4 regions of the Paenibacillus sp. HJGM_3 genome follow, and region 2 is predicted to be linked to each of the others. Evidence: riboswitches for the same ligand, from Rfam matches in the RefSeq annotation. Region 2 holds a riboswitch; each other region holds the start of a gene.

Evidence for each region. A riboswitch is a leader RNA that binds a small molecule or an ion and turns the genes downstream of it on or off. The one in region 2 is predicted to bind cyclic di-GMP.
Region 1: another riboswitch for cyclic di-GMP. It lies ahead of ACI5FR_RS33005 (hypothetical protein); the one in region 2 lies ahead of ACI5FR_RS17530 (S-layer homology domain-containing protein).
Region 3: another riboswitch for cyclic di-GMP. It lies ahead of ACI5FR_RS20510 (hypothetical protein); the one in region 2 lies ahead of ACI5FR_RS17530 (S-layer homology domain-containing protein).
Region 4: another riboswitch for cyclic di-GMP. It lies ahead of ACI5FR_RS03850 (diguanylate cyclase domain-containing protein); the one in region 2 lies ahead of ACI5FR_RS17530 (S-layer homology domain-containing protein).

Annotation. Positions count from the first base shown of each region.
Region 1 is NZ_JBJGED010000050.1:9,365-17,453, forward strand. Features, by position in the region: gene ACI5FR_RS32985 (efflux RND transporter permease subunit) at 1-539, opposite strand, end outside; gene ACI5FR_RS32990 (hypothetical protein) at 623-781, shown strand; gene ACI5FR_RS32995 (aldo/keto reductase) at 862-1,689, opposite strand; gene ACI5FR_RS33000 (VanZ family protein) at 1,794-2,300, opposite strand; gene ACI5FR_RS33005 (hypothetical protein) at 2,469-2,681, opposite strand; cyclic di-GMP riboswitch class I at 2,791-2,874, opposite strand; gene ACI5FR_RS33010 (class I SAM-dependent methyltransferase) at 2,968-3,750, opposite strand; gene ACI5FR_RS33015 (cold-inducible protein YdjO-related protein) at 3,980-4,177, shown strand; gene ACI5FR_RS33020 (PrkA family serine protein kinase) at 4,333-6,228, opposite strand; gene ACI5FR_RS33025 (DUF2161 domain-containing phosphodiesterase) at 6,680-7,453, shown strand; gene ACI5FR_RS33030 (ABC transporter substrate-binding protein) at 8,019-8,089, opposite strand, start outside.
Region 2 is NZ_JBJGED010000015.1:103,057-111,145, forward strand. Features, by position in the region: gene ACI5FR_RS17525 (DUF6531 domain-containing protein) at 1-76, opposite strand, end outside; gene ACI5FR_RS17530 (S-layer homology domain-containing protein) at 98-2,101, opposite strand; cyclic di-GMP riboswitch class I at 2,351-2,446, opposite strand; gene ACI5FR_RS17535 (hypothetical protein) at 2,645-2,920, opposite strand; gene ACI5FR_RS17540 (NAD(P)/FAD-dependent oxidoreductase) at 2,962-4,152, opposite strand; gene ACI5FR_RS17545 (NAD(P)/FAD-dependent oxidoreductase) at 4,485-5,492, shown strand; gene ACI5FR_RS17550 (hypothetical protein) at 5,560-5,811, shown strand; gene ACI5FR_RS17555 (MBL fold metallo-hydrolase) at 5,895-6,722, opposite strand; gene ACI5FR_RS17560 (DUF3231 family protein) at 6,906-7,424, shown strand; gene ACI5FR_RS17565 (response regulator) at 7,507-8,089, opposite strand, start outside.
Region 3 is NZ_JBJGED010000019.1:97,698-105,786, reverse strand. Features, by position in the region: gene ACI5FR_RS20535 (alpha/beta hydrolase) at 1-14, shown strand, start outside; gene ACI5FR_RS20530 (SDR family oxidoreductase) at 567-1,325, opposite strand; gene ACI5FR_RS20525 (TetR/AcrR family transcriptional regulator) at 1,517-2,152, shown strand; gene ACI5FR_RS20520 (lipoate--protein ligase family protein) at 2,191-3,108, opposite strand; gene ACI5FR_RS20515 (molybdopterin-dependent oxidoreductase) at 3,144-4,523, opposite strand; gene ACI5FR_RS20510 (hypothetical protein) at 4,692-4,982, opposite strand; cyclic di-GMP riboswitch class I at 5,061-5,149, opposite strand; gene ACI5FR_RS20505 (hypothetical protein) at 5,630-5,914, shown strand; gene ACI5FR_RS20500 (YuzB family protein) at 5,984-6,208, opposite strand; gene ACI5FR_RS20495 (iron-sulfur cluster assembly accessory protein) at 6,253-6,552, opposite strand; gene ytvI (sporulation integral membrane protein YtvI) at 6,699-7,781, shown strand; gene ACI5FR_RS20485 (hypothetical protein) at 7,778-8,017, opposite strand.
Region 4 is NZ_JBJGED010000002.1:342,839-350,927, forward strand. Features, by position in the region: gene ACI5FR_RS03840 (methionine gamma-lyase family protein) at 1-332, opposite strand, end outside; gene hflX (GTPase HflX) at 342-1,676, opposite strand; gene ACI5FR_RS03850 (diguanylate cyclase domain-containing protein) at 1,782-3,788, opposite strand; cyclic di-GMP riboswitch class I at 3,895-3,982, opposite strand; gene ACI5FR_RS03855 (sialidase family protein) at 4,178-5,281, opposite strand; gene ACI5FR_RS03860 (carbohydrate ABC transporter permease) at 5,328-6,215, opposite strand; gene ACI5FR_RS03865 (ABC transporter permease) at 6,229-7,182, opposite strand; gene ACI5FR_RS03870 (type 2 periplasmic-binding domain-containing protein) at 7,200-8,089, opposite strand, start outside.

The DNA.
Region 1 (8,089 bases), on a different contig from region 2:
GACGCGAGCCCCGCCGTCTGCACCTTCCCCACTCCGTCGACCCCTTCGAGCGCCGGGAGCACCTGCTTCCGGACGAACGTCTGCAGCTCGTCCAAGGACGTTCCGGCGTTCGCCGTGACCGACGCGTACATCATGGGACCGCTCGAGAACGAGATTTTGTTCAGAACCGGCTTCTCCACGCCTTGCGGCAGCTGCATGCCGTTCAGCACTTCCTCGACCTTCGCCGTCTTCTCCTGCAGATCGGCGCTGAACGAGAACTGCATGTTCACCGTCGCCACATTGCTGGCCGACGTCGATTCAAGCACTTGAACCCCTTCGACTTGCCGAAGGGCCCGCTCGAGCGGAATCGCCACTTCGTTCTGCACCTCTTGCGGCGTCGCTCCCGGGTACAGCGCAGTAACGAATAAGTACGGGATGGCGATATCCGGCATCGACTCCTGCTTGAATTTCGTGGCCGAGTAAACACCTCCGCAGGCGACCAGCAGCACCAGGATCACGATGGCGATCGGATTGCGCAAGCTGAATTTGGTCATAATCATGCCGCTCTCAACCTTCCTATGTACAGGCATTATATAGAAGAATAGCTCGTTCAAAAGTCGTTCTTGCAGCTAAATCATAGCGAATGCTAGTCCGGGAAGTCAATGCACCCTTCGTCTACGAGGTCGCCACGCATTCGCTGCCCGTCTCCGGCTTGACCGGGATTACGGGGATGGCCACGGTGGACGGCAAAATTTGGGGACTGCCGACCGGCCATACCGCCCTCAAGCGGTATGCCTTCTAGATTGACTACCTAAGCCACGCATCACGAAAAGACCGTCCGGAATCCGGACGGTCTTTGCTCTTCGCCACCAGAGGGGACGATTAGAAATTGAAATTGTCCGGATCGGCCCCGACCCGGCGGTTCTCGTTCAGCGCGTCGATGGACGCCATCTCCTCAGGCGTCAATTCGAAGTCGAAGATCGCCGCGTTCGCCTCGATCCGGCTAGGCGTGACGGACTTCGGAATCGTAACAAGGCCATGCTGGATGTCCCAGCGGAGGATGGCTTGGGCCGCCGATTTGCCATGCGCGGCTCCGATCTTCGCCAGCAGCGGATGGTCGAGCAGCTCGCCGCCCTGCATCAGCGGGCTCCAAGCTTCGATCTGAATGCCCTTCGCTTGGGCATACTCGCGCAGCGGCTGCTGGGTGAGCCGCGGATGAAGCTCGACCTGGTCTACGGCAGGAACGACCTTCGCGTCCTGCAGCAAATCCTCCAGGTGGTGCACATGGAAATTGCTTACGCCGATTGCCCGTACCCGTCCGTCCGCATACAGCTTTTCCAGCGCTCTCCAGGTGTCTTTATATTTGCCTTTAACCGGCCAATGAATCAGATACAGGTCCAGCACTTCGAGCCCCAGCTTGTCCATGCTCGTCTCGAACGCCCGCAGCGTGGAATCGTAGCCTTGTTCGCTGTTCCACACCTTCGACGTGACGAACAGCTCGCCTCGGCCAACGCCGCAAGTGCGGATCGCTTCCCCGACCGCCGCCTCGTTGCCATAGATCGCCGCCGTATCAATGCTGCGGTAGCCGGCCTTCACGGCCGCGTGCACCGCGTCGATCAGCACCTTGTCGTCGGTCACTTTCCAGACACCCAAGCCCAGCCGAGGCATCTCGACTCCATTGTTCAAAATGGTGAATGTGTTCGAAATCATACGAACCCCTCCAATCGATAGTGTGGTGGCGCATAGCCCTCATTATAGCATACCGTTCCCTAATCAAATAAAAGATCCGGGACTGTACGCCGCCGGTCCCTGATCTATGGATGGGATCGGGATATTCGGAAATTTGCAGCGATGATACGGAAGAGCAAATAAAGTCCCACGCCGATGACCGCCCCCGCGGTATCGATGCCGACGTCGATCGCGAGCGGCGTCCGGTCGCCCGTCAGGCTCTGATGGAATTCATCCGAGGCCGCATACAGGGCGCAGAATAGAACGCTGAGTCCGAATAGCGCCGCCTTCCGGCGGATTCGGTACAACGCGTACGCAACCGCCGCCCCCAACGCCATATAGATGAACAAGTGCGCTCCCTTGCGGATGAAAAATTCTACGAAGCCCGGCACGCCCAAGTGCTGAATGCTGACGACCTCCCCGGCGTACTGGAACCGGACTCCCGAGAACTGCTCGGCAATTTGCTTCTCGGGCAACAGCTTGTGCAGCCTCGGCCTCATATCTTGCTTGTGATACGGCTGGGAGGAGGAGTAAAAAATGACGGCCATGATCAAAACGGCCGGAATCCATCGTATGTAAGATGTTGCTCTCACCTGCATGCCCCTTCCCGGCCTTGGTCTCTCGTACAAGCGTATTCCTTGATTATAAATCAATTCCAAAAGGACGCCAACTTGACAACCCGGGCGAAATGAGAGAAGGGGCTGTCCGGCGGGTTGCAACACCACCGAGATCAGCCCCTATTCTGAAAAACGTCTACTTCATCACGATACCGCCGTTCCGCGCTTGTATTCCTGGCATGACAGGCAAGTCGCCACGTCGACACAGGTCGGGTGCATCGCTCCGGTGAACTTGGTGCAATAGATCGGCGTTTTGAATTCAATGTTCGAGGAAATCATCGAGCAGTAAGCACAGCCTCCGATCAATTCCACCGTCAGCCGATGGAGATCGGTTTTCAACTGCTTTACTTCATCCACTATTTCACCCCCTAAGTTTCCCACAAAGTGACGCGTTGCCTCACCAACCAAACGATGCGTATAAATACAAAAAAGACGCTGCCCTAAAGACAGCGTCTACCATCCGCTCTTGGGCAACCCGGCTGTCATAGCATTCGCTGTAGACCCGTGGCTTTGCGTCCCCGCCTTTCGTGCGGGTTTGCCATATCATGCTAATGAACTATCGTACCTCTCAAACAGAGAAAATAGTATCATACTACTCCCCTTGGCGTAATAGGACCAAAGCACTAATTGTTGTCAGCTTTACTTACATCAGCTTCACCGCTTCAAACCGCAGCCTGACGTAGTCCACCGTCCACACCCCGTCCGCGAACAATTCCGCTCGGAGCGCCTGCCCGACGTCGGCGATGACGGCCTCGACTTGCTCCGCTGTGAGGCCGCTCCAATAGGCTCCTCCGAACATGGTGAGCCAGTGGCGCAGCCCATGGTCGCCGTCGTTCAGCGGCGTGGGCCGCTCGAACGTGACGAGCCGCCTGACCGTGAACCCCTGGGCCTCCAACAGCGTCGCATATTCGCCTGCCGAGGGGAAGAACCAGGGGTTGCGCGCGGCGGCGTCAATGCCGAGGCGCCCTACGGCCTGCTCGAGCGCATGCACGATGCGCTCGACGTTGCCGCGGGCGCCGAACTCGCCGACGAACCGGCCGCCAGGCCGGAGCGCCGCGGCTACCCCGCGGATGACGGCTGCCGGCCGCGTCATCCAATGCAGCGCCGCGTTCGAGAACACGGCGTCATACGTGCGGGCGGGGCGGAAGCCGTGCGCGTCCGCCACCTCGAAGTGCAGGCCCGGGTACTTGCGCCGGGCCTCCAGGATCATCGCCTCCGAGGCATCCAGGCCGTCGGCGGCGGCTCCCTTCGCGGCGATCTGCGCCGTCAGATCGCCCGTGCCGCAGCCGAGGTCGAGCACATGCTCGCCCGGCCTCGGCGCCAGCCAGTCCACGGCCCCCATCCCGTAGGCCGAGACGAAGCCCAGCTGCCGGTCGTACAAGGTGGAATTCCAGTCTGTCGGTTGCGGTGCGTGGTTCCATTCCATGCAACTCACTCTCCTTTTAGTACCAGTTTGACGCACGAAACGTTATAAGTGAAATATATAATAACTATCGATTCTATAATCGATGCCTATAACGGAACGAGCACCTAAGGAGCACGAGCTGCTGCAGCCAAATAGACGCATTTGCCCGAAAACTCTATCATTTGATAATCCAGGCCATATTTGATAAAGTGCCCTTTGGAATGTTCAACTACAGGAGGGTACGATCGCTTTGATAACCGAAGTAACCAAACCGGACTTGACGCCGATGCCGATCTATCGCTGCAGCAACCGGGATTGCAAAGCCTGGGTGCGCGAGGAATTGACGACGGCGCCATCGCCGGAATGCCCGCTGTGCCGCAGCAAGATGATCCGCAGCATCAAGCATTTGCCTAAGCTGGCCAAAGCGAAACAGCCGCGATCGAGGTAAGGCACCGTTTTCGCTCCAAGCCGTCGGGGTGTCCAGCGTTTGTTCTTATTCCCAAATTCCTAGCGTCACTGCGAACTAAAGCCCGAAGCCCGCTCCATGTGAGCGAACTTCGGGCTTTACGCTTTTCGCTTTAAGCTTTACTCGTCTTCGGCCGCTCAGCGGTTCAACAGGCTGCCCACGTAGCGCAGCAGTTCGTTGGCCGAACCGGTCGTATACCCGTGCTCGTCGACCAGCCGCTTGATGACCTCGTTGATCTTCTTCAGCTGATTCTCGTCCGGGGTCTTCGTGGATGTCGTGATCTTCACGATGTCCTTCAGATCGGTGAACAGCTTCCGCTCGATCGCCTCGCGCAGCCGTTCGTGGCTGCCGTGCTCGAACTTTCTGCCTTTACGCGCGTAGCTCGACATCCGGATCAGGATCTCCTCGCGGAACGCCTTCTTCGCGTTCTCCGAGACGCCGATCTGCTCCTCGATCGACCGCATCAGCCGCTCATCCGGATCCATCTCCTCGCCGGTCAGCGGGTCTTTGATTTTTTGCCAATTGCAGTACGCTTCGATGTTGTCCAGGTAGTTGTTGAACAGTGTCTTCGCCGACTCCTCGTACGAGTAGACGAACGCCTTCTGCACTTCCTTCTTCGCCAGCTCGTCGTATTCCTTGCGCGCCACGGAGATGTAGTTCAAGTACCGCTCCCGCTCCTCCTTCGTGATCGAAGGGTGTTGGTCGAGGCCGTCCTTGAGCGCGCGCAGCACGTCGAGGGCGTTGATGAACTCCAGGTTTTGCCGGATGAGCGCGCTCGAGATGCGGTTGATTACGTAGCGCGGATCGATGCCGGTCATGCCTTCTTCGATGTATTCGTTCTGCATCTCCTTCAGGTCCGCGTCCTTGAACCCCTCCACGGTTTCGCCGTCGTACAGCCGCATTTTCTTAACGAGGTCCATCCCCTGCTTCTTCGATTCCTTGAGCCGGGTCAGGACGGAGAAGATCGCGGCCGCGCGGAGCGAATGCGGTGCGATGTGGATGTGCTTCATGTCGCTTTGCTGGATGAGCTTGCGGTAAATTTTCTCCTCCTCCGACACCTTCAGGTTGTACGGGATCTGCATGACGATCATCCGCGATTGAAGCGCCTCGTTCTTCTTGTTGGCGATGAACGATTTGTATTCGGATTCATTCGTGTGGGCCACAATGAGCTCATCGGCGGAGATGAGTGCGAACCGGCCTGCCTTGAAATTGCCCTCCTGCGTCAGCGACAGCAAGTTCCAGAGGAACTTCTCGTCGCACTTCAGCATTTCCTGGAATTCCATAAGGCCCCGATTCGCTTTGTTCAGCTCTCCGTCGAACCGGTAAGCCCGGGGATCGGACTCGGTGCCGTATTCCGTAATCGTGGAGAAGTCGATGCTGCCGGTGAGGTCGGCGATGTCCTGCGACTTCGGATCCGACGGACTGAATGTCCCGATGCCGACGCGCTCCTCCTCCGACAGGAAAATACGCTCCACTTGCACATCCTCGATCCGGCTGTCATATTCGGTTTTGAGCCTCATCGAGCAGGAGGGGCATAAGCTGCCTTCAATCTTGACCCCGAGCTCCCTTTCTACGTCGGCTCTCAGCTCGGTGGGGACGAGGTGCAGCGGCTCCTCGTGCATCGGGCAGCCTTTGATCGCATATACCGCCCCTTCCGGCGTGCGGCTATATCGTTCCATCCCGCGCTTCAGCATCGTCACGATCGTCGATTTGCCTCCGCTGACCGGTCCCATGAGCAGCAGGATGCGCTTCTTCACGTCGAGCCGCCTCGCCGCCGAATGGAAGTATTCTTCTACCAGCTTCTCCACGGTGCGATCGAGTCCGAAGATTTCATTCTCGAAAAACCTGTATCGTTTATGCCCGTTCTCTTCGGCGATCCCGTGCCAGGCAATCATATCGTACACGCGCGCATGCGCGGTTTTGGCGACTCCTGGATTGACTTTGACAATATCGATATACTCAGCGAACGACCCGCTCCAGGCAGCTTGCTCCTGCTCCCGCCGGTGCTCCAGTATCCGTTTAAAAATGTCCATGGTGCCCTCCTCTCATCTGTACACGGCTAAACGAAATGTAAAAGCTTCTCTCCTGATGCAGATCTCGGGTGCTGGACATCCTGGCCATCTGTCTTCGCATAGCAACAGCCCATCCGCCTTTACGTCAAACGTTCTCAGGATGTGAATCGGGGTCCCCGCATAATGTTTTCGCGACCTGCTTCCGAGAGCTCGGCTCCCCTCGTGGGGGTAGGTGCTGATTGTTCTTGCAGGTATTACATCCATATGCACCACAGGCGGTGAAGTTGCCCATTAATTTGCATGAGAAAGCCCACAAAGTGAAGAGTGCCTTCGTAGAATCATCCTGTTCCTTTGCGGGGACCCCGAGACTTTAACGCTGCAACTTTGCTTCGCATGCTATAATAGAATCGGGAATTGTCAGGAAAGATGACATCTCTCCGCCTGCGCGGAGATTCAGGAAGGACGAGAGCGATTGGCCATCCGAAGCGAAACCGAGCTGTACGCCCCTATCAAATCCTACTGGGAATCGCTAGGTTACGAGGTGAAGGGCGAGGTCCGGCATTGCGACATGGTCGCGATGCGGGGGGACGAGCCGCCCATCATTATAGAGTTGAAGAAGACCTTCAATCTGCCGCTTGTGATCCAAGGCATCGACCGGCAGCAGCAGAGCGAGCTCGTGTACTTGGGCGTGGAGCTGCCGGAGACCGGACGCGCCCCGCACCAGCTGCGATGGTCGGATCTCACCCGGCTGTGCCGGATGCTCGGCCTTGGGCTGATCACGGTGCGGTTCTACAAGCGGCGCAAGCCGGCGGTCGAGGTGCTGTGCGACCCGGCCCCTTATACGCCGCGCCGCAGCAAGCTCAAGGCGTCGCGGCTCTTGTACGAGTTCCGCGAGCGCTCGGGCGACTACAACGTGGGCGGCAGCACGCAGCGCAAGCTCATGACCGCCTACCGCGAGAAGGCGCTGCACTGCGCGTACTGGCTGCGCCAGTACGGCCCGTCCAGTCCGCGCGCCCTGCGGGAGCGGACGGGCAATGCGAAGGTGCCGTTCCTGCTGCGGCACAATTATTACGGCTGGTTCGCGCGCGTCGAGCGCGGCGTGTACCGGCTGACGCCCGCCGGCGAGCAGGCGCTTACGCAGCACGCGGACATCGTCGCGCAGATGCTCGCGGGCAAGGCCGCGGAAGCCGCGCCGGCGGAGCCGGCGGCTTTGGCGGCGGCGTCCGCCAGCGAGCGGGAGACGTGAGGTGTAATAGGCGGGCGCAGGCTGTAAGCAGGTGGACGGAGATAGTCCAGCCTTGCTGCAAGGCTGGAAACCGGCCTTACAGACAGCCAAACACACCAGTGTGCGCTGCAAGGCCGGAAACTGGCCTTGCAGAAAGTCACGCCAGCTGTGCGCTGCAAGGCCGGAAACCGGCCTTACAGACAGCCAAACACACCAACTGCGCGTTGCAAGGCCGGAAACCGGCCTTACAGACAGCCAAACACACCAACTGCGCGCTGCAAGGCCGGAAACCGGCCTTACAGACAGCCAAACACGCCCTGCTGCGTGCTGCATGGCCGGAAACCGGCCTTACTGACAGCCAAACACACCAACTGCGCGCTGCAAGGCCGGAAACCGGCCTTACAGACAGCCAAACACACCAGCTGTGCGCTGCATGGCCGGAAACCGGCCCTACAGACAGCCAAACACACCAGCTGTGCGCTGCACCATCCAGTTAACACAAGGGGCTGACCCAAAAGCAGAAATCTCTACTTGAGGGCAGCCCCTTATCCTTTGGTCCAGTATGAGATTTATTACGGACGAATCCTTACTTCCCAGTGTCGGCAATCGCTTTATTAATCAATTCTTCCGCCTCTCTTAATACCGTGTTGATGTCCG
Region 2 (8,089 bases):
CCATAATCAATAAGCAAGAAATAAGGGATTTCCTTTTAAAAGAGAGCCATTGTCTACTTTTATGTAAGATTCTCATAGCCTATTCGTTTCCCCTATCCTATAGTTTATTCGTCTGCATAAGAAGACGCATCATAACGGTTGCGGCCTGTGCCCGATTGCTAGAATCAACGGGATGAATGCCGAGTGAATCGCCTTCTACCAGCTTTTGTCGAGCGGCAATCGCCACATAAGGCTTCGCCCACTCACTGATGTCGCCCCTATCGGAAAAGGGCAAGATCATATCTGTATCAAGGATCTGCTGGGCTTCTTTCTCTAGGTTAAGCGCACGCACCAGCATAACCATCATCTGTTCACGAGTGATGGAGGCATCAGGATTAAAGTTTCTCCCGTCACCTTGAACCAGGCCCGCTTGATAGGCCGCTTCGACCCAGCCATAGCTCCAGTGGGAAGAATCCACATCTAAGAACGAAGATGAGTTTGGCTTCATTTCCTTAAGCCCTAGGGCTCCACCCAGCATCTTGGCGAACTGTGCCCGGGTTAGTGTGGATTCTGGCGCAAATAGCTCATCCGTCATACCATTCACAACCCAGCGGGAAGCAAGGATTTCGATCGCGTTCTGCGCCCAGTGACCCTGAATATCTTGGAAGCTTACATCATATAGGATGAGAGCGTATACGCCAGGTTTATGAACATCCATGGAGACTTGCTTAGCATCTACCTGTACTTTCCCACCTTCGTACACCCAAGCTCCTGTTGTTTCATCCCATCGGTAGATGCCCAGCTTCATTATTTTTTGCGGAAGCAGCTTCGAGGCATCAAAACGAATGGACAGTGCAAGCAGCTGATTCCCTTGCTCAAAGGAAAGCTTCCAAATCGAGCTGACTTGCTTCATTTGTGGCTGAAACGAACCACTCTTGACTGCGTCATCACCTGGTTCAACAGTAACGAGTGTCTCCTTCGTGTAGGTCCCTTTATTTATAACCAGATTGACCTCTTTGTCTGCTGTTTCCAATTCCCCACCGTCTGCTCCAACCATTCTCTGGACCTTCGTAGAATGCCCAGGTACATCATTGAGAGATCCAGAACCAGGATTATCTGTAGTCTCGGTGCGCACAATAGTTCGATATAAAAGTGTATCTCCCGGCCCCCGAATAACTGCGCTACCACCCACAAGAGAGTACAGCATATTGTCACTCGAGCCCGGGGCAATTTGAAAGGTTTCCGCTTTGGGAAGGTAAGCACCCTTAATGGCAGGCAGCCCGTTCTGATCTTCTATCCAAGCGGCATATGTGTCACTGATTTGAATACCCATGTATTCGACCGTGTTTGGTTTTAACGGCATTAAGTCTCTCGGACCATCCGCTAGATTGTTAATGTCCATCATTACGTATTTATGTTGATATCCTACGTTATGTCTCCACACCGCAAAGGAGCCGTTGAAATTGAGCCAGCCGGTAGAGTTGTCACTTTGTAAATCAACTACTTTCTCCGTCTGCCCGGTTGCAATAGTAAAAAGGCTTAGCCCTTCGTTGTGAGAATTCACAAAAACAACCTTGCCTTTCGCAACAACAGGATTTCTGCCCTTGCCGATCGCTTGTGCCTGTTGGGAGACACTATCATACAGGAACATCCCGAGATTGAGCGGATTATACCATACGACATGCTGGCCATCCGTTCTCGGAGAGGAGTAGGCCCCTGAGATCGCGTTCAGCTTTCGAGTATCGCCTGTTGAGATGTCGTAACCGTAGATATCCCAAAACATGCCACCGGCAAACTGCTCCCACACAACGAGCGATCCGCCAATGGACGGATTACGCTTGGCTTGGTTTGAATAGGTAATAGCGGTAACGGTATTCGTTATTAAATCTCTTACGAATAACTGTGTTCTTCCATCCGCATCGTCATCACCGTAAATCATGTAACTTCCTGATATGCCAATGTCCGACCCAGCAACCGGGGTAGGGGTTGTCATATCCTGGTTGGAGAAGCTTACGGCGGCATTGGTGCCCGGTAGCGGTAGAAGGATCCATAACAACACCCCTAATAGTCCAGCAGCTATCTTTCTTTTTGAAAATAATTGTCTCAAATGCTTGATGCTCATATCCATAACACTCCTTTTTTCTTTGCAAAATAAAAAATCAAGCTCTAAAGAGCAACCCGGCTATCCTCCCATGAGATGTGACTCATGGCTTTCATCAATGACCCTGAGTGCTCTAAGGCGATCAACCCGATTACCGCCAACATCGTTAGAAGGATGACCCTTCCTATTCGCTGCAGCCCTTGTTTGGTTTGTTGCATCCTTCTCTCTCCTCTTTCCGATCGTTTTTGGACAGCAAAAAACCAAGCTCCTAAGAGCAACCCGGCTATCGTGATCGGAAATGTGTGACCGATGGTAGACCCGTGGCTTTGCGCCCCCGACTTTCGTACGAGTTTGCCTTTATTCATAGACTTGGTTTTGCGTCTTCGGAATCATTAACAAACATGTATCTAATAGTTCAAAAGAAGTGTAATCTACTACATATTGCCATAACTTACGCAAAGTTTCTGTGAAATTCGACACATTCTGCTAAAAAACAAAAAAAAGCCCCAGCCGCTATCTATAAGCGACCAGAGCTTCTTAGCCATTTTATTGTTGGGTATTACCTTACTTCGTATCGTCGTCCTCATCATCGTCCTCATCCGACTGACCGGCCTGCAAGCGGCTCAAATATTCCGCCGTCGCCCGATCCCGCTCCCGGCCCTTTTCCTTCAGCCGTTCGATGGCGGGTTGGATGAGAAGGTCGACTTCCTTTTGCACGGTGTAAGACAGATCGTATCGGGTTTGACTCTCGAGGAACGACCCTACCTCCATCAAGGCGTTGTAGCGGTCGAGCTCTTCTCGGGTCAATAATCCGCGAACCTGCACGCTGCAATGTCTCACGGCATTCGCCTCCTACTCTCGGTTAGGCGCAGGAACTTCCATCAGAACTTGCCTTTGCGCAGCACGAGCGGAATGCCGCCGATGGTGTACAGGTAGCGCATGTCGATGAGTTTCTTCATGATCGCCGCGGTACCGCCCTTCAGCTTGCGGCTGCCGACGACACCGATCGCTTCGCCCTTGCCGAGGGAAGCCACGGTGCCTTTGATCGAAGGCTTGAACTCCTTGAGCGGCTGGTTGCGGATCGCAGCGACCAGGTTGCTAGCGGTGGCGATGCCTTGCTGCATGGCGATTTGGGCCGTTGGCGGGAATGGGCGGCCTTGATCATTGAAGATCAGGGAGCAGTCGCCGATGATGAACACATTCTCGTGGCCCGGCGCGCGCAGATACGCGTCTACCTTCACACGGCCGCGCATCGCTTCGAATCCGGCTTGCTCGACGAGCCGGTTGCCGCGGATGCCGCCAGTCCAGATGACCGTCGAAGCCTTGATCACTTCGCCGTCAGCGAGCAGGACGCCATCCGGCGTGCATTCCTTGATCGCCGTGGCTATTTTGAACGTAACGCCTTTATTGGTGAGCACCTGCATCGCATATTCGACCAGCTCCGGATCGAAGCCGGGCAACGCGGTTGGGGCCGCTTCAATATTGTAGATCTTGACAAGCGCGGGATCGACGTCGAATTCCTTGCACAGCTCTGGAATGCGGTCCGCCAGCTCGCCGATGAATTCGATGCCGGTGAACCCGGCCCCGCCTACGACGAACGTCAAATAATCTTTGCGATCCGGCTCGCGCTTGAACTTGGCGAATTGGTATTCGATATGCTCGCGGATCAAGCGAACGCTGTTAATGCTGCGGATATTCATCGCGTATTCGGACAGCCCCGGAATACCGAACGTCTCCGATTCGCCGCCCAGCCCGATCACCAAGTAATCGTACGACAGCGTGCCATCCTCCAAGACAACCTTTCTCTCTTGCGGCTTAATCTGGACGACCGTCGACTTCACAAAATCGATCTTGAATTCGTCGATCAGCTTAGAGATGCTGACACGCGCGTTCTCGGGATTGTCCGTCCCGGCTGCGGGCATGTGCAGATGCGTCGTAATGTAGTGGTAATCGTGCTTATTGACCAGCGTGACGTTGGCTTCGTTGTAATTCAGTTCCTTCTGCAACCGCAGTGCAGTCAGCACTCCACCATAGCCGGCTCCCAATATGACGATTCTTGGCACTGTACTCATTTTGGATCCCTTCCATTTCCGTATCCGTAGTAGTTGTCTCTCTTTTTCGGTTCTCCTGCATTCATTGTGAAAAATTACACAAGCGGGTACAAGAGAGACCGTATGTTCCTTATTCTAAACGTTTCTCGACGTCTTCATAACCTGATTTTGACACGTTTTTTCAAGAATGAACAGTTTGATTTCAACTGCAATCATATCTCGAATGGAGCCTAAATGGCAAGCCATAATTTGTCCAAAAATTGTCGTAACTTGTTACAAAGGGGTTTCCATTCCCCTAGGATGGAGATTATAATAGTAGGGATTGCTTAATGTTGACGGAGGTGTAGTTTGGCGTGTCGAATCAAGATCAAACTCAGGATCAGACCGATATCGTAGTGATCGGGGGCGGTCCTGCGGGCATGTTTGCCGCATTCTATGCAGGTATGCGTCAGGCTTCTGTGAAAATCATTGAAAGCATGCCGCAATTGGGTGGGCAATTGTCCGCGCTCTATCCCGAGAAATATATATACGACGTGGCGGGTTTTCCCAAAGTAACGGCGCAAGAGCTGGTCGACCGACTGCGCGAGCAGATGAAGCTGTTCAGCGGCATCGGGATTCATCTGGAAGAGAAAGTGGTGCAAGTGATCAAAAAGGACGAGCGGAACTTCGAGGTCGTCACGGACAAGCGCACGCATAGCTGCAAATCGGTCATCATCACGGCCGGTGTAGGCGCCTTCGAGCCCCGGAAGCTGGAATTGCCGGAAGCGGCTTCGTTCGAGAAGAAGAACCTTCATTATTTTGTCAGCGATCTGAACCGGTTCAAGGGTCAAAAAGTGCTGGTCAGCGGAGGCGGCGATTCTGCGGTTGACTGGTCTCTGATGCTGGAGCCGATCGCGGAGCAAGTTACGCTCGTTCACCGCCGGGATAAGTTCCGCGCGCATGAGCACAGCGTGGAGCTGCTGAAGCAGTCCAAGGTGAACGTGATTACGCCGGTCGAGATGGAACGCTTGAACGGAACCGACCGGATCGAATCCGTCACGCTCAAGCACGGCAAAACCGGCGAAGAACAGACGATCCCGGTCGATGCGGTGATCGTGAACTTCGGCTTCGTCTCCTCGCTCGGGCCGATCGCCGAATGGGGCTTCGAGATCGACAACGGGTCGATCGTCGTAGACTCGCGGATGGAGACGTCGATTCCGGGGATATTCGCGGCGGGCGACATTACGACGTACCCGGGCAAGCTGAAGCTTATCGCCGTCGGGTTCGGCGAAGCGCCTACGGCGGTGAACAACGCCAAGGTTTATTTCGACCCGGATGCGAAGCTATCGCCAGGGCACAGCAGCAACATGAAGTTTTCATAGTAGAGCGACTTTATTCAGGGCATTCTATCCTAAATGATCCATCCGGATTTTTTAGGAGGAATGCCCTTTGTCATACGGTTGTCCGGTCTGCAACGGCTTGCAGACCTTAACGAAGCATTGTCCCGGGTGCGGCGGTTCGCTCAGCGACGGCGGCCGGGCGGAAGATTATCTCGGGCCGTACTCGCCCTATCGCCCGATCGACGACATGAAGCTGACGAACGGGATTGCCGATCTGGCGAATCACATCTGCGTGCACCAGCTGTACTGCACCACCTGCGGCTTCACCGCGTCGGTGGATGTGCAGGAGTGGCGCATGTAGGTGGACCCCTTCGTTTGAACGAGTATTTCCGAAAATAACGAATGCCCGCCAAAACGGCGGGCACTTTTTTTACCTGGAACCGTTCAATTAGGCAATGCAAGGAGCTCGAAATTATCCAATAATCTTCGTAGACCGTTTGTTAACACTTCTCCTTCGACGGGCTTTCCGTGTCCCGTTATGGCAAGAGTCGGATCCAGCTTCGCCAGCTTTCTTACAGATGCTTGGGCCGCCTCCCAGTCCGAAGTAAAATATTTCGGTGGACCGTTGATTTCGAGATCTTGAATGAATACTTTATAGATCGATTCCTGTTTGACAGTAACGAATGCATCTCCGGCGATAAGTGCCCGGGTGCTCTCATGAAACAATGAAATATGTCCGGGGGTATGCCCCTCGGTGAGCAGCCACTTCCATCCGGGCAGGAATGGGATCGTGCCGTCCTTTGGCAATTTATGCACCCGATTGACGAGTTGAATCGGTTCATTCGGGAACCAGGGGGACAATTTGGCGACCAGTCCCGAATCCACCGTCGGATCCGGGGGCATATAGGATTTTTGCCCCGTTAAATAGGGGAGTTCCGCTTCATGCGCCCAAACGTCGACGTTCCAATGCCCGATGCACTCGATGATCGAACCGACATGATCGAAGTGCCCATGAGTCAGAACGATGGCTCTAGGCGGGTTGCCGATGCCGAAGCGCTCCTCCGCAGCTTCGATGATATCATTCGCCCGATGCGGCATCCCAGCGTCGACCAATACCCATTCTCCGCGTTCGGGATCTCCGATGAACGCGACGTTGACGATTTGAACCGTCAATTGGTACAAGTCGGGCCTAATTTCGATTCCCTCGCCGTTTCGCATGGACGTTACGGGCAGAGAATGATAATCTTTTCCGTAATTCATTTCCGTTTCCATTTAGCCGTACCTCGTTTGCTGATATTCGCTATACATGGTTTAGCATGATCTCTACCGCCATCATTTATTAGGATGCTCCCTATCATGGCGGGCGAGCGAGCGGCTCCTCACGATAATGGAATAAGGAATTCTCAACAAAGTTAAACTAATCGGGTGTCAAACAACGATAAGGAGATGGATACAATGGGTATTTTAAGTGGAAACCCGAAAGATGAGCCGTTACATTACGGGGAAGTTTATGATCTTTGGCAGTTCTCGATGGCAGCGAAAGGGTGTATTTCTACATACCGTGCTCTCAGCCACCACGCGGGGGATAAGGATTTAAAGAAAAGCTTGAATGCCCTAATTGATCAGGCAGAGCTTGAGGTCAGTGAGTGCGACAATATCCTTCTAACTAATGGCATAGCGCCTTTCCCTGCTTTACCAGTTAGACCGGAGGCGAAACTGGAAGACATTCCGATCGGAGCACGGTTCACCGATCCAGAGATTGCGGCGAGGATTGCTGCCGATACGTCCCTCAGTATGGTTAGCTGTAGTCAAATAATGGGGAAATGTATCAGAGAAGATGTCGGGGCGTTATTTGGCAAGTACCATGCCACGAAAGCCGCCATTGGCTTGAGAATTCTTAATATGAGCAAAGAGAAAGGCTGGCTTGTCCCTCCTCCGCTGCAAATAAAACGCCCTGAATTAGTGGAAGCCTAAAATCGAATGACGAATGCTGAGAGTCGGGCCTGTAACCGGCTCTTTTTTAATGCCCAATCGTCCCAACTTCTAGGCCTGGCTTTCAAAGTCTAGCATCCTTGGCAGTGGATTTCTCCCGGTACTCGCTGGGCGTCATCCCTTCCGCCTTGGCGAACACTTTCGTGAAATAGCGCCGCTCGGCGTAGCCGACCGCCTTGCCGATCTGCGTGACGCTCTTGTCCGTCATGAGCAGCATCGACTTCGCCGCATCGAGGCGCTGCCGCTTCAAATACTCTACGAACGTCTCGCCCGTATGCTGCTTGAACAGCAGGCTGAAGTAGCTCCCGCTGATGCCGAGATGGTCCGCCAGCGCATCGATGCAGAGATCATGCGCCATGTGCCGCTCGATGTAGTCGAGCGCGGCATGCATGAGCAGCTCGCTCGGCTTGCGGCTCATCCCGGCCTGCATGATCTGCTGCGCGAGCTGCCGAACCGTCTCGAGCAGCTCCTTGGCGTTCACGCTGCGATCGAGCTGTGCCCAGACGGCTGTCTCATGTTCGCCGCTCAGGACGCCGATATCGCGCATCTCCCGCAGCAGATGCAGGATCAGGAAGTGGAGCATCTGCTCCACACGCAAGTGCGAATGCTCCGGGATCGCCTTCAGCTCCCGGTTCAGGGCGGCGATG
Region 3 (8,089 bases), on a different contig from region 2:
ACTTTTTGGGCTGAGGCGGAAGGGTCTTATTCAGGATATCCTTGCGGATCGCGCTTCGCTTTTCAAGGATCCCGAATTCGATGGGGCTGCAGGAGGGTAGACCGAAAAAATAGCAGCTATATGATCCTCTAATTGAAAATCAAGGCCTTCTAGCTAAGCAATAGATGAAAAATTTTCCGCTAATGATTCCAAAGATTCGATTTGCTGCCCGACTTTATGGATTAGCTGCAAATTTTTCTTTTATTCGGTTGGAAAAACCGAAGATTTCGAGAATAACAGCCATTTTTTCATCTAATGGTTGTCCATGCTTACGCCGTGCATCCACTTTGGTCCTGCAAGTCTTCTTGTGCCGCGATCTATTTCGATCCACCTATTTAATTGGCGGCAATCCGGGATCATTGCTCGTAATCATAGCTCCAACTTGGCAAAAATCGAACTAAAGCGCGCTCCCGCCCCGACGATCAACTTACAAGTGGGCAAATTCGAACCAGAGTACGGTAATCGTCGCGTTTGCTTAACAAAAAACTCTGGAGCGCGTTCGCTCCAGAGTTTTATTGCATTCTATCTTAATAAGCCGTCCAACCCGCATCGGCGGTGACGACCGTACCGTTCACGAAGCCGGCTTCGTCCGACGCGAGGAAGAGCGCCACCTTGGCGATTTCCTCCGGCTCGCCGGAACGCGGGTTCATGGCCGCTCCCGCCATCGCCCGCTCCATGCCGAACGGGTTCGGGGCATTCATCGTCGTCCCGATATTGGTGTTCACGCCGCCGGGTGCAATCGCGTTGCAGCGGATGCCCTTGTTCGCATATTGGAACCCGACATTTTTCGTAAGCCCGACGACCGCATGCTTGGACGCCGTGTAGGCCGCGCCCGCTCTGGATCCGTACAAGCCCCCTACGGAAGCGATGTTGATGATAACGCCGCTCTCCTGCTCGAGGAAGAGAGGGAGCGCCTTCCGGATGGTCCGCATCGGACCGGTCGTATTAATCGCGATGACTCGCTCCCAGAGCTCATCGGTCAATTCGGCCGCCGGAACGAAGTTGTCCATAATGCCGGCATTGTTCACCAGGATATCCAGCTTGCCGAACTTCTCCACAGCCGTATCGATCATTTGCTGCACGTCGGCTTCGACGGCCACGTTGGCCGCCAGCGCGATCGCCGTGCCGCCCTTGGACTCGATCCCGGTGACAACAGTTTGGGCCGCTTCGACTCGAAGATCGGAGACGACCACCTTCGCGCCTTCCGCCGCGAACAATTCCGCTATCGCCTTGCCCATCCCGGAAGCCGCACCTGTGACTACCGCCACTTTCCCAGCCAATCTCATGTTGCCATCCTCCCTATCTATTTGTATTTCCCAAAGACTGTTTTTTTCAACAGATGTATATTTCTTAACACCTGTTGATTCGAGTATAATAAAAATCGAATAAGGCGCACAATCAGTAAAAAAGTTCGTTTTGTAAGGTAACGTACATTCGGAGTCCTTTTGTTCAATAACAAATGTAGGGAATGGTGGAAATGGCGGCAGCGGACAAAAAATCGGACCGGCGCGTCGTGCGCAGCAAAGAAGCGCTCCGAGCTTCATTATTGGAGCTAATGACGGAACAAGACTTCGGGTCGATCTCCATTACCGAAATCGTGGAGCGCGCCAATTACAACCGCGGCACGTTCTACTCGCATTACGACAGCAAAAAAGCTCTGCTCGACGACATCATCTCGGAGCTGATCGAGGACATGCTGCGTTCGTATCGGGCCCCTTATGAGAATGTGGAGATTTTCCATATTGACGAGCTGGGGGCCAATTCCATTCTCATCTTTGAGCATTTTTATCAGCATGCGGCTGTGTATCAAATTCTATTCAAGAGCGACGTCCTTCCGAATGTCCGGGAACGCATGCTGGTGGCTTTGAAGCAAATCGCCATGGAGGATCTGGAATATACGAACAGCGAGATCGATCAGGAGCTGATGGCCGTCTACACGATCCATGCCCTGCTCGGTCTCGTGTTCCATTGGATCGAGAGCGGGTTTAAGGTTCCGCCCTCTTACATGCAGGACCAATTGATCAAACTGATTCATTATCGTCCCCGCACCGCGGTTACCATCAACAGAAATGCCGCCCCTTCCCCGAAAGGAAAGAACGGCACTCCCAAATAACTGTTTTCTTCTACCCACTACACCTTACCCGTTACCCATTACCCGCCATACCGCTGTTTCAGCTCCGCGGCCTTCCGCTGCAGCTCGTCCATGCTCGGCAGCGCCGAATGACGCTCCAGCCGCCCTCCCCGCTGCTGGAGCGTCTGACGGAGCGCCAGCGTGAAAGTCCGCATCGTAATGCCCTTCCCGCCGGCCAAACTGACTAGGCTGCCCATCGTCCCCGGACGGATGATCGGGTAAGACAGCAACGCGCCCCTGCTGCTCTCCTCTGCTTCACGCTCGCTGTCTGGCTCTACCCCCACCGCCGCTGCCGCTCCGTCTTGCGGCTCCAGCCAGCCGTCCCGCTCATTGTTCTCTTCGCCCGTAGCCATCTCGTAGAACATCCGCACCATCTGGGCGCGGCGTTCGGCGTGACCTTCCACGACGACGAACGCTTGGACGGCATACGCTTTGTTTTGCCGGCGCTGGGAGATGCCGCAGAATTTCCGGCCGTCGATCGACAGATCGAAGTCGCCGGGACAGTAAGAGCCCTTCACCTCGCCGGTCTGAATGTCGACGCCGAACCGCTGCAGCGTCTCGGCGATCAGATCGCGCATCTCCGCGAACCCGGCGCGAAAGTCCGGTTTGCCTTCCCCGACAGGCAGAATGAGCGAGATGTTGATCACGCCGGGGTCGAGCGGAACCGCCGCTCCCCCGGAGCTGCGGACGCCTACCTGGTACCCTTGGGAGCTGAGCCAGCTCATGCCGAGCTCGGCCATCGGCAAGCGGCGGTCCCGCAAGCCGAGCACGAGCGCCTTCTCATGCCGCCACACATGGACGAGCGGAGCGGCTCCCTCTCCCACACGGCGGCACATGAGCTCATCGTAGGCGAACGGATAAAGGACGTCGCCCACTAAGGTACGCTCGCTCGTATCGTGAATGTAGAACGGTTCGTCTATGCTCCATCTGGCTGTCATGTTTTAGTGCGACTCCTTTATATACGATTGGCGTATTACAAATTGCTCTGCTTGGGCTTCAGCCCGGGGACCCACGCATCGACGTCGTACCCGCGCACTTCCCAGTAGCCGATATGGTCTTCGGCGATGAGCTCGATATGCTCCAGCCACTTGACCGACTTGTAGGCGTACATCTTCGGCACGATGAGCCGTACCGGTCCGCCGAGCTCCCGCGGGATCGGCTTGCCGTCGAGCAAGACCGCGACCATCACGTCGTCCAACGACGCCTGCGCGAGTGTCAACGCATCGGTGTAGACGCCGTCGCCGGAGTAGAACTTGACGTACTTGGCCGAGGGCTTGACGCCGGCCATCTCCAGCAGCTTCGTCAGTTTGATGCCTTCCCATGTATTCTTATACACCGACCAGCCGGTCACGCAGTGGAAGTCGCTCACTTGCACCGTTCGGCCGAGCTCGATGAACTGGCTCCAGTTCCATTCCTGCGGCCGGTCGACCAGCCCGGTAATCTTGAAATACCAGTTCTCTGACGTGAATGTCGGGAGCGGAGTGACGGTATAAATGCGGTACTCGCCCTTGCTCCCGCCGCCCACCGGCACGATTGAATCCGGGAGCGGCTGCGGGTCCGGCACCATCTGATTGCCGTTCCACTGAGGCTCGAGGTCGGCCAGATTGACGGTCCCGCCTCCGCTGCCGAACAGCCATCGCACGAACTTAGGTCCCACCAGCACGACCAAGAGGCCGGCGAACCCCCAGCGGATGAACGATCTGCGGGTGTACAAGACGTCCCGCACCCGATCGGTTACGGAGCGTGGCGTGGCGGTCCATGTCCTCCCTGTGGCCGCCGCGGCAATGTCCCCCCTCCCGGGGCCCGAACCTTCGCGCGCCCTCTCGATCTCCGCATCGCGCTGAAGCACGGCTCCCGGGCGCTTCATCTTCAGCCAGCGGCTGCGGGAGACGGAATGGTACAGCGCGTACGGTACCCCGACCCACGTGAACAAGTCGTGGGCGCCGAGCGCGGCGTTGCTCCACAGGGGCGGCAGCCGCTTGAACTGCCACAGCACGATCCCGGACACGATCCAACCGACGAGCAGGACGAGTACGATACCCAAGTTCCATTGCTGCTCCGGCTTCCCCTTCAGCTGGCGAATGTGGCGAACCATGCGCGGGAGATACAGCACGACGACGATGGTGGAAGCTACTCCCAACCAAATATGGATGTGCTTCGTCCATACGCGCCCCTCGCCCAACACCCCGCGCAACGACGGGATGAACAGCACGATCCCGGTCACCGCAAGCAGCAGCACCAGCCAGGCGTTCCAACTATGCAAGGCCGCCAGCTTTTTACCAAACGACTTCTTCCTCCATTTGCTCATGACCCCCACCGCGATCCGCTCCTTCTCAAGATCCGTATTAGCCATTCTGCCCAAACCGCCGAACTCCATGATCTTCCTTCATTGTATAGCAAAATAGAGGCGTGCGAAAGATCGCGAGTGCCAAGTCCAAGCCTAAACAAAAAAGCGCCCCCTTTGCCATGCCTGGCAAATAGTCGGCGCTATGTATGCAGCGGACGAACGCCCGTCGCGCAATTAAGCCCATTGCGGATTCGTCTTGCCCAGCAGCAGGTGGAACCATGTTAAGAACTTGGCATAATGCCCGGGACATCGGAACGAGATCTTGACCTCGCCCTTCCAATAAAACGTGAACAGGCTGTTGTCGCGACCGATGACGAGCTCTACATCCCAGCAGTTGTCGCTTAGTTTGTACTTGTCTCTGTTGAAAAACAGCTTCGGGCCTTCGGACGTCTGGTACATGCCGAAGAAATCGCCGCCCACTTTGAAATAAAATCCTTGCTCCGCCGCGAATGAAGTGCCGTTCACGGGTTATCCTCTCCTTAGCTGTGATTTGGAAACTGATCGGTCCGATGGAGGTATGAAAATAAAAAACTTCAACCCTCTTTCGGTAGCTGGCTGGCGTTGCCCAAGTACTGGCAGTAGCCCCTGTAGCTTTGCGACGCTGGCTTTCGCCAGGTTTGCCGGTTCGAGATTGTTCGAAGTTTGTCGATTTTCTATAGATGCTTACCCAAGCATAAAGGATCATCTCTATGAAAGCATCGTTCTTTTTTCCTATTTTTCTTGCAACTCTATTGCATTCCTGAGACACACGGTGGGAAGAAACGGAAAACCGGGTTGTAATAACCCGGTTTTCTGCGGGGGAAGACACCCCCTGCGGACGACCTTCCAGGTCCGCAACCAGCGCCTCATGCCTATCCCTAGTTCTTGCTTCTCTCTCGTAACCCATCGTTAGTGGCTGCACCACATTAACCACAGTATGAAGAAAGGGCGAACATGGATTGGACAGATGCCCGATTGGCGCAAAACTTCTGTGTGTTTCTCCCTCCCGGCCATCCATCCTATGAGGACGTCCGCCACCCCTTCTAGCAGGAAAGTAGGAGAAGCCTCCGCCTATATGCTATGATGAGAGAACAACCCCGGCTGCGGCCGGAGCTCCCCCTACGAGGTGCGGCATGATCCCGAATCACAGACTGCTCCGGCATTTGGCCATCCTGGAGCTCGCTCTGGCGCTCTTGTTCGCCGGTATATCCCTCTACGCCTTCCTGCGGCATCCGGACTCGCTTTCGCTCCAGCTTATGCTGGTCGTGATCGGGCTCGCGGGTGTATTGAACGGGCTATTCCTGTTCCGGAAGGTGAAGCAATCGAGACAGCGCCCGCGGCCGCGTCCGGAGCGTGCCCCCAGCGCTTCCGCCGCCAACCGGGCCGTCAAGGGACGGAAGCGCAAGGGCAATCGCTGAGCGATGGAACCCGAAAGTAAGAGAAGAGCATCCTTTCCATGACGGAAAAGCTGCTCTTCTTTTCGTTCATCAAGCTTTGATGTATTTCCGTGCTTTTTCGATCGCTTCGTCTTCCGTCGGCGCGGTAATATACCGGCCATTGATGAAGATGAACGCCGCCCGCGAGCAAGGTCCGCAGTAGGACTTGCACCCCACCTTCACCTCGGTGCCGGGGGCCAGCTTGTCCAGCTTGGCCAGCGTCGTTTTCACCTTCATATGCCTGCATTTGTCACAAATCCGGATATCGTTGGCCATCGTCTGGCATTCCTTTCACTGATCCGACAACCGTGCCCGTAGCTCTACACCCGGGAGCCCGTCTTGCTTGGGTTGGTGATGAAGAACCCTTCATTCGGGACGTACAAGTAGTCGATTTTGACGCCGTCAAGCGTGTCGTCGTTTTTCTCCAGCAGCACTTCAATGCCTTTATCGGTCATCACGACCACATCATTCTCGTCCTGCTCGTCCAATCCCAAGGCATACTGGACAAGTCCGTTATGCGTGAACTCCACTTTCACTCTGACCTTCAAGCCTTTATTTTCTTCCAGAGCCAATTCCTTTTCTAGTACCTTGGCCGCGCTGCGCGTTATTTTGCAGTTCATGCTCGTCACTCCTTGTCCCATGGATCATCAAAATCATATCATGTTTTCCGCGCATCGTCTAATGGTCGGTTCGTTGCTCTTGCGGTTTGTACCATGTAAAATAGTGGGAGACCCTTCTTCCGGGCGAATGACAGTGAGGTGAACCGATGCTTTCTTTCTACAAAAAATACTACAAAACGATCTTCGATATCGGACTCATGGTTCTAACCGTGTACCTGTTCATGCTGGCGTTCAGCTACATGTATCGAATCGCGACCCCGATCTTCATGGCCTTCGTCATCTTCATGATCATCGAACCGCTGGCCAAGTTCCTGAACCGCCGCGGGATGAAAAAGTCGATCGCCACCGCCATCTCCACGATGCTGTTCATCCTCATTATTTTGGCCGTCTTCATCGGGCTGGGTGCGATCTTCGCCGCACAGATCTACTCGCTCTCGCAGAAAATTCCGGAATACGCCCGGATTCTCCAGGATCAGATCGTGAATAATGCCGCCTATTGGCAATCCAAGATGGAGGCACTGCCGGAGGACGTCGTGGAGAAGACCAAATCATACGCAGGCACGATTACGACCCGGGGCGCCGAGCTCGCCGCCAAGTTCCTGGGATGGATATTCTCGCAGCTGACGACGTTCTCCAGCTTTATGGTGAACTTCTCCATCGGGATTATTCTCGCCTATTTCCTAAGCATCGAGATCGAGACTTGGAAGCGGCTCGCAACTGAGAAAACGCCCCGCACGTTCAAGAACGCCTTCTTCTTCCTGAAGGAGAACGTATTGAAGGGAATCGTCACCTACTTGAAGGCGCAGCTCAAGCTCATCACGCTGACTTTCGTCATCATCTTCATCGCGCTGCTCCTGCTCGGCGTCAAAAACGTACTGTCCATCTCGCTCCTGGCTGCGTTCTTCGACGTGCTCCCGCTGCTCGGAGTGTCGACGGTGTTCATTCCATGGATCATCTACCTGTTCATTGTCGGAGACACGACGCTGGCGATCTGGATCACTGTCGTACTCGTCGTCGTCATCCTCGTGCGCCAAATCATGGAGCCGAAGATTACAGGCGACTCCCTCGGCGTATCCGCCTTCACGATGCTGTCGTTCATGATGATCTCCCTCTCGCTCTTCGGGGTAGCCGGCCTCATCCTGTCGCCGATCCTGATCATTCTTATCAAGGCGCTTATGGACCAAGGCTACCTGAGGCGATGGATCCGCCTGCCAAGCGGGGAGTATTAACGGTCGGACATGTCGTACTTCGACTCCATCCGGCCGGAGAACCAGCCCATGAGCAGCATCGTCACGGCGATGTCGTCGATCGGCAGGAAGGGCAGCGCGTCCGGCATCACCCAGTAGACGACGACCGGGATCAGGAACAGCAGCTTTTCGCGTACCGGGATTCGGGGCGACGCCAAGAGCCGCACCACCCTGCGAATGACATGCGACCAATGTCTCAGCGACAGCCATTTATTCAAGCGAATCTCCTCCTCGCACGCCGCGCCTTCCTCCAGGCTTCGATCGCTCTGGCCGGAAGCGCGGCTTTTCTT
Region 4 (8,089 bases), on a different contig from region 2:
GGCCGGCCGGTGATGTACAGCATGTGGTCGCCCGGCCGCAATACGCCGAACAACGCGGTGCCGATCGTATGCGTGCCCGAGACGAAATGCGGCCGCACTAGCGCCGCCTCCGCTCCGAATGCTTCCGCGTATACGAGATCGAGGACTTCCCGGCCGCGGTCGTTATAGCCGTAACCCGTCGAGCCTGAGAAATGGTAATCGCTCACTTTGTATTTTTGGAACGCGTTAATTACTTTCCACTGATTCCGGTCGACCACCCGGTCGATTTGCTTCATCATGGGCGCGGCCGTCTCCTCCGCCTGCTCCATACGCCCAATCAGCATTTCCGGCATTTGCATCTTCTACTCGCCTCTCCCTGGCTCTGCCTCCGGCCGCGAATCCCGACTGGATTCGGTTATGAACGGGGCCAATTTATAAGCATGCTTTTCATATTCATTCCGTTTCACGTGGACCCTGAACTGTAGACGGCCGTCCTCCTCCGCCTCCTGCTCGAGCACCTCTCCGACCCGATACAGCAGCGCGATCGCATCCCCCCGGTCGGCCGGCAGGACGAACCGGTGTACGTCGCCCATCAATTGATTCTGAATCGCGAGCTTGAGTTGGTTCAGGTCAGCCTCATTCAAGGCGCTTATGCGCAGCAGATCGCCCTCCGCGGTCAGCCACTCCACCTGATTCCGGGGCAGCAGATCGATTTTGTTGAACACCGTCAGCATCTCTTTCCCTTGCGCCCCTAGCTCCTGCAGCACCTCATGCACGACGCGCATCTGTTCCTCCCGCATCTCGCTAGAGCTGTCCACGACATGGAGAATGAGATCCGCCTCGTTCACTTCCTCCAGCGTAGCCCGGAAGGCCGCGACCAAATCGTGGGGCAAATGCTGAATAAAGCCGACCGTATCCGTCAAGACGATCTCTTGGCCGTTCGGCAGCTGAAGGCTGCGCGAGGTCGGATCGAGTGTGGCGAACAGTTGGTTCTCCGCATAGACGTCCGCCTCGGTCAGCCGATTCAGCAACGTGGATTTGCCGGCATTTGTATACCCGGCAAGCGCTACCTGGTACACGCCCGTCTTTTTGCGCCGCTCGCGGTGCAAGCTGCGATGCCGCACCACCTCCTGCAGCTGAGATCTGAGCTCGCTGATCCGGTTGCGGATATGACGGCGGTCGGTCTCGAGCTTCGTCTCCCCGGGACCTCGCGTCCCGATGCCGCCTCCCAGACGGGACAAGTTCTTCCCTTGCCCCGACAGCCGGGGCAGCAAGTAGCTGAGCTGGGCGAGCTCGACCTGCAGGATGCCTTCACGGGTTTTCGACCGCTGGGCGAATATATCGAGGATAAGCTGTGTCCGGTCGATGATTTTGACGTCGAGCGCCTGCTCCAGATTGCGCACCTGCGCCCCGGACAACTCCTGGTTGAAGATGGCGACGTTGGCACCATGACCGTCCAGGAGCAGCTTCAGCTCTTCCACCTTGCCTTTGCCGATCAACCACCGGGAATCTGCCGCGTCCTTCGCCTGCACCATCGTATCGAGCACTTCGACGCCCGCCGTCTCCGCGAGACGGACGAGCTCCTCCAGCGAATATTGGATCATCGCTTCCGTCAGCCGGTCACTCTTCAGCACGAGACTGACGAGGACCGCCTTCTCTTCTTGACGTACATTCACCTCATGCGAGGACACTTTCATGCATCTACCTCCGGACTTGCCAGATTGATGTCCATTTTCCAATAAACTCGTCTTATTGTACCACAGCAAGGACGGATCTAAAAAAAGCTCCGCAAAGGAGCTTTTTCATAGTGCTTGCCGTGCTTGAAGCTTGATCTGCACGGTAGTGCCCTCGCCCGGATTATGGCACACATACAGCGAGCCTTGATGGTCCCGCACGATCCGCGACGACACCCACAACCCGACCCCCAGCCCATATGGTTTGGTCGTGTAGAAACGATCCCCGATTTGCCGGAGCGCCTCATCATCCAGCGGACCGCCCTGATCGCGAATGCGGATGACGACCGCGTCCATCTCCTGCACCAGATCGATGAAGACGCATCCGCCGGGCGGGGTCGCCTCCAGAGCGTTCGTCATCAAGTGCAGAAGCGTCAGCTTAATCCGGGACGCATCGCAGAGGATGTCCCGCATATCCGTATCCGACCGGATCTCCCAGTGAACGTCGGCTATGAACGCCTTGGGCTCGAGCAGGCGGACAACTTGTGCGACGAGCGTCGCCGGCGAGTGCAGCTCGAGAGGACCCATCGGCTTCGTAGGGAGGGTCCCGCCCTCCAGGAGGAGAGCCAGATGCTCCAACTCGCGGCGCATAACCCCATAGAGCGGCGTCCGTTCTGCATCCTGCTCCATTAGCAGCTCGACTACCTCGGACAAGGCATTCAACGGGCCCTGTAGCTCCTCAGTGAATTTGACCGCCGTGCGGGACATGGCGTCGAGCTTGTCGGCCTCGCGCTGCCGCTCCTCCTCGAGCTTGATACCACTCTGGTCCTTGGCCAGCGCGTAGAAGCCGGCAATCTTGTGATTCACGATGATCGGGATATTCATCACGTGAACCGGCACTTGTTTGCCGTTGCCGGTCATTACCGTCACATCATAATCGATCGGACTGCCTTTGACCGTATAGGTCATATAATGCTCCAACGCTTTCGCTTGCTCAGTCGGACATATAATCGAATTGAACGTGAGCTCCTTGATCTCTTCGGCCTTGTAACCGAGAAGCTCCTCTGCAGCCGGATTCATATCGAGCAGGGTGCCCTGGCTGTCGAACGTGCAGATCGGGTCGGGATGGTGCTCGAACAATTGCTCGGACTGATTCAGCGTAAGCGGTGCCCGGTTGCGCAGCTTGCGTTCGTACATATGCAGATCGGCCAGGTGCATCAGCTGCTCCATATCCTTCGTGTGTCCGGTCGAGACGGCCTCGCCGATGGAGAAAGTAAACAGGAGCGGGTCGCCCCCGCGCTCGGGAATATAGCGGCTTTGGTTCAGTCGCCCTTCGATCTTGTCCAGCAGCTCCTCGGTGCGAGCGTGATCTTCTACGACGAGCACGAACTCATCGCCCCCCAACCGGCCCACCACCCCGTTCAAGCCTTCGGTCATCTTCTTCAGCGCTCCCGCGAAATGGACGATCACTTGATTGCCGACCATATGGCCGTATGTATCGTTAATTTGCTTGAAATGATCAAGGTCGATCAATAAGACTCTCACCCGCCGCCCGACGTCAAGGAGCTTTTGCCCGAACAACAGCGTCTGTTGCAGGGAGTGAAGCCCCGTCAGCGAGTCGATCATGGACAAGTGCCGGTATTCGTTGCGCTCCTTCAATAACCTTCGGATGATGTGAGCAAGCAAGGAATAGACGAGTGCATTCAATTGGACGGCGAACATATTCGACCATAGCACTTCGCTCTCCAAATGGCCTTGATACCGGAGCAAAAAGAAGGACGATAAAAGTCCCGCCGCAAATGAGATACGCGGATTCGGCTCGATCAGAGCGAACAGGAGCAGCAAAGGATACAGGATGAACCGAAAACAGTAGAAATCTACTTGCGGGAGGAAGACGAAGAGAAGTCCAAAAGCCAATCCGGCGAACATATTCGATTTTAGCCTGGAGGAGCGATTGCGGACGAGCAGTGCAAGACTGAGCGAAAAGGCAATCGAAACGGCGAGCTGGAAGCCACGGTCGAGTCCGGCTGCGATCGCGCTGGCCGATGTGAAAACTGCGAGCGGGATCATGAGCACTTCCATTCGTTCGTACGGAAGGTTAGAGCGCCATTTCAAGCGAATGATCGGTTTTAGCATAGGATCTTCCTTTCATCACAAACACCTGAAAACGAAAAAGCCATTCCGATAGCACAATCGGAACAGCTGGGTATGCATCAAAAAAACATAGGGATCCTGTTTTTTCTTCGGCAACCCAGCTGTCATAGTTCGGGAAGAACCTTAGACCTGTGGCTTTGCGTCCTTGCCTTTCGACAAGTTTGCCATTATCGAAAACGGGGGATTGAAAATTAGTTCTTTTTTACTATACCACGAATGCAAATCGATTCCAAGAGCCAATTTATCAGAATATTCCAAATTGTGATATTTGACACAAAAATCGATGATCGCTTATCATAACTGTTTTCTTACGAAATCCCATCATCAGCTTGTCTATTCGCCTAAGTCTTGAACAATGTCAAAAATAGGTCTTATGACTCATCTCGCTCCAGCTCGCAAATTGACCCTGCAATATACCGGGTTCCGTCCTCGAGATAGTAATAATAAGTGATCAGCACACGTCCGTCCGGCAGTTGCGCCGCGCTCGTGTACCCGATATCGGTTCCGTAGCCGTCGTCCCGGATGACATATTCCGGAGCCGTGCCAATGTTCGTACACTCCGGATCGAGCAAGAGCGCTCGGATGCCATACGGCTCCAGCCGATACCCATAGTTCAGCAGCACCCGTCCATCCGCCAGGCGCAGCGCATTGAACGGACTTGGCGAGTAGATCGGCCACATCTTGACCTCGCTCCACGTCCGCCCCCCGTCGTGCGACTCGGACGTGAAGAGCGGCGATGCCGTCCTTTCTTCTCCCGGCTCCTTGTTCAGCTTCACGCTGCGGATGAACAGGATCAGCTTGCCTGATTCCGTCTGAAACAGGTTCGGCTCGTGATAATGGTATTGCCCTTCATACCCGGGGAGTACGGCGAGACGCTCCCAACTCTGTCCGCGGTCCTCCGTTCGCCCTACCGTCACGTTGAATGTATCGCCCTCCCGCTCATAGAACGGAGCCAGAATCGCTCCATCCTCCAGCTCCACGGAATTCCCACGGATGACAACATCCCCGAGCTCCACCAACTCTGGCGTATCCCAAGTCTGTCCCCCATCTGCGGAACGGATCGAATAGCAGCCCGCCATACGGCCGATCCAGCGATCCATGACTCGGTGCCAAGTACCCGGCTTCATCTCTGCGGGAGCATCGTCACGTTCGTACACCTTCCAGGTGAAATAGGTGACGAATATCGTCCCGTCTCTCAGCACATTGAGGCTGGGATCCTGAACGCCATGGAAGAAGTCATCCCATATAATGGTCGCGTCCGTATCCCAGTCCAGACCGTCCGTCGAACGGATCGTGACGGCCTTCGAGGAAGCGTCTACGTGCGTGATCGCTCCGTCATAGGCCGTGCGGCGATCGGGCGCTTGCCGGAAGCCGATCCGGTAAGATCCGTCGTTCAACCGTATGATGGTCGGAAACGTGTTATAATGCTCATCCTTGTAAATCTCTACATGTTTAATCGTTTTAATGACGGCCATTGCAAGTCCTCCTTTAACCTCTAAATCAACCTGATTTAAACCCATCTCATCCTTTCAGCGACCCGATCATAACCCCTTTGGCAAAATACTTCTGAAGAAACGGATACACGGCGATAATCGGCGTAATCGCGGCAATGATCGTCGCGGCCTTGACCGACTGATTCGTCACTTCGGTCGTGATCTGGATGTATATGCCCGTACTCGTCGTGTCGATCCGGTCCTGCTGGAAAATTTTCTGCACGAGCAGCTGCAGCACGAAATCGCTTTTCTCCCGCAAATAGATCATCGCATCGAACCAGGCATTCCAGTGGGAGACGCCCGACCATAAGGCGATTACGGCAATAATCGGCATCGAGAGCGGGAAGATGATGCGGAAAGCGACCTGCACCGGGTTCGCGCCGTCGATGAGCGCCGAGTCCTCGAGCTCCTTCGGGAAGCCCATGAGAAAATTACGGGCCAAAATGATATACCAAGCATTGGCCAGCGTAGGCAGGATGAGCGCCCACATGGAATTCAGCAGCCCCAAGTGGCGGATGTTCAAGTAGGTGGGGATCAGTCCGCCGTTGAAAACAATCGTGAACAGCATGAACAAAGTAATCGCATTACGGAACGGCAAATCTCGGCGTGAGAGCGAGTATGCCGCGCACATCGTGACGATGACCGTAAGTCCGGCCCCCAGGACTGTGCGGAGGATCGTATTGCGATAGGCGATGTAGATAATGTCGCTGCTGAACAGCTGCTTATATGAGGCCAGATTGATCCCGTCCGCCCACAGCCGGAGGCCCAGCTTGTCGACGTAAGCCGGCGCGGTCATGGACAGCATAATCAGGTTCCAGAACGGATAGAGGAACAGGAGGGACAACACGACCATCAGCCCGATGTTGAACCAATCGAACGATCGGCTTAGCAAGCTCTTGGACCTATAAGTATTCACTTGGCCGTCCCCCTCACCAAATTCCGTATTCGTTAAAGCGTTTGACGATGTAGTTCGTCCCGACGACCAGCACGAGCGCGACCACATTCTTGAACAAGCCCACAGCCGTGGAGAACCCGTATTTCGTATCAATGAGCCCGATGCGGTATACATATGTGTCGATAATATCCGCTACACTGTACACGGCCGGATTGTAAAGATTGAAAATTTGGTCGAAGCCGGCATTCATGACGCCCCCGACGTTCAGGATGAACAGGACGGTCATGACCGGAACCAGGGAAGGCAGCGTAATGTAGCGGATTTGATGGAAGCGGTTCGCTCCGTCAATCGTCGCGGATTCGTACTGGTCCTGGTTGATGCCGGCGATCGCCGCCAGATAGATGATGCTGCCCCAGCCGACACTTTGCCACAAATGGCTGACGACGAGCACTCCGACGAACGTGTCCGGGTTGGCCAGGAAATGAATGGGCTCGCCTCCGAACAGCGTAATGACGTAATTAAGCGCCCCTCTCGATGGGGACAGCAGCTCGATCATAATCCCGGACAAAATAACCCAGGACATGAAGTGGGGCAAATAGGAGATCGTCTGGACGACGCGCTTGAAGCTGCCGTTCGCGAGTTCGTTGAACAGCAATGCTAGAAGGATCGGCGCCGGAAATCCGAACAAGATGTGCAAGCCGCTGATGATGAGCGTATTGCGCAGGATGCGCCAGAAGAACATGTCCCCGAACAGCTGGTTGAAGTTGTCCAGGCCGATCCAGGGGCTGCCCCAGATTCCGTCGATAAAGCGATAGTTTTTGAATGCCATGATAACGCCGTACATCGGAAAATAGTGAAACACCAGGAATCCGAGGAGCGCCGGAGCCAGCATGAGATAGTAAAAGCCGTATTGGCGCCACCTGCCGCGTCGCTTGCCCAGAGCTTCCCGGGTCAGAGCCGGCGACAGGCCGGCCGCTTGGTCGCTCATCCCGTTCCCCTCCCCGGTTATTTTTTATTCGCTTCGTCGTACAGCTTCTGATAGTTGTCCAGGATCGCTTGGCCGCCGGCATCGAGATATTTTTTCTTGTATGCTTCCCATTCCTTGTCGATGTCCAGTTTGCCGACGGTCGCGTTCGTCTCGAATTCGGTGACGACCGTCGTGACGGCAGTGCCGTTCTTCAAAAGCGCTTCATTGGTGGAATTAATCATAAAGTTGACGTCGTTGTACTTCTTAGGGCTGCTCATCGCCACATCATAAGCCGGAAGATCGATCTTCAGCACGTTGTTTTTCTTGTAAAACTCCCATGTGTCCGGACGGAGGGCAAAATATTGACCGATTCCTTCCTGGGTGATTTTGTCGAGGGACAAGTATTCCGGCGTGATCTGGATAACCCCGTCCTTATCCTTCGTGTAGCCTTTGCCTTCTTCACCGAAATACGCCCGAATGTAGAAATTGTCGTCGGCGGCCATGAAGTTCTTGATCGCCATGATCCGCTCCATCTTCTCGTCGCTCGTCTTCGTGCCGAAGAAGAAGCCCCGCTGCATAGCCGGAAAAGCGGTACCGCCCGCTCCTTTGTCCCCGGTCGGACCGGCGAACGGCTTCAGGAAGTCGATCTTGGCGTTAGGGTTTTTGTCCGTCAGCATCTTGGTCACATTGCCTGCCGTCGTCGAGGCGTACCACCAAGGATGGTCGGCGAGCACGCCGAACTTGCCGTCCGCCCATTTGGCGCGCTGCTGGGGCCGTTGATCCGTGATCGATTCGGGGTCGATCAGCCCTTCGTCGTACCAGGCCCGCATCGTTTTCAAATATTGCTTGTACCCGTCGGTCAAGACGCTGGAAAAAACCTTGCCGTTCGAATCGGCATAGAACGCGTTGCCCGAACCGAGCCCGAAGG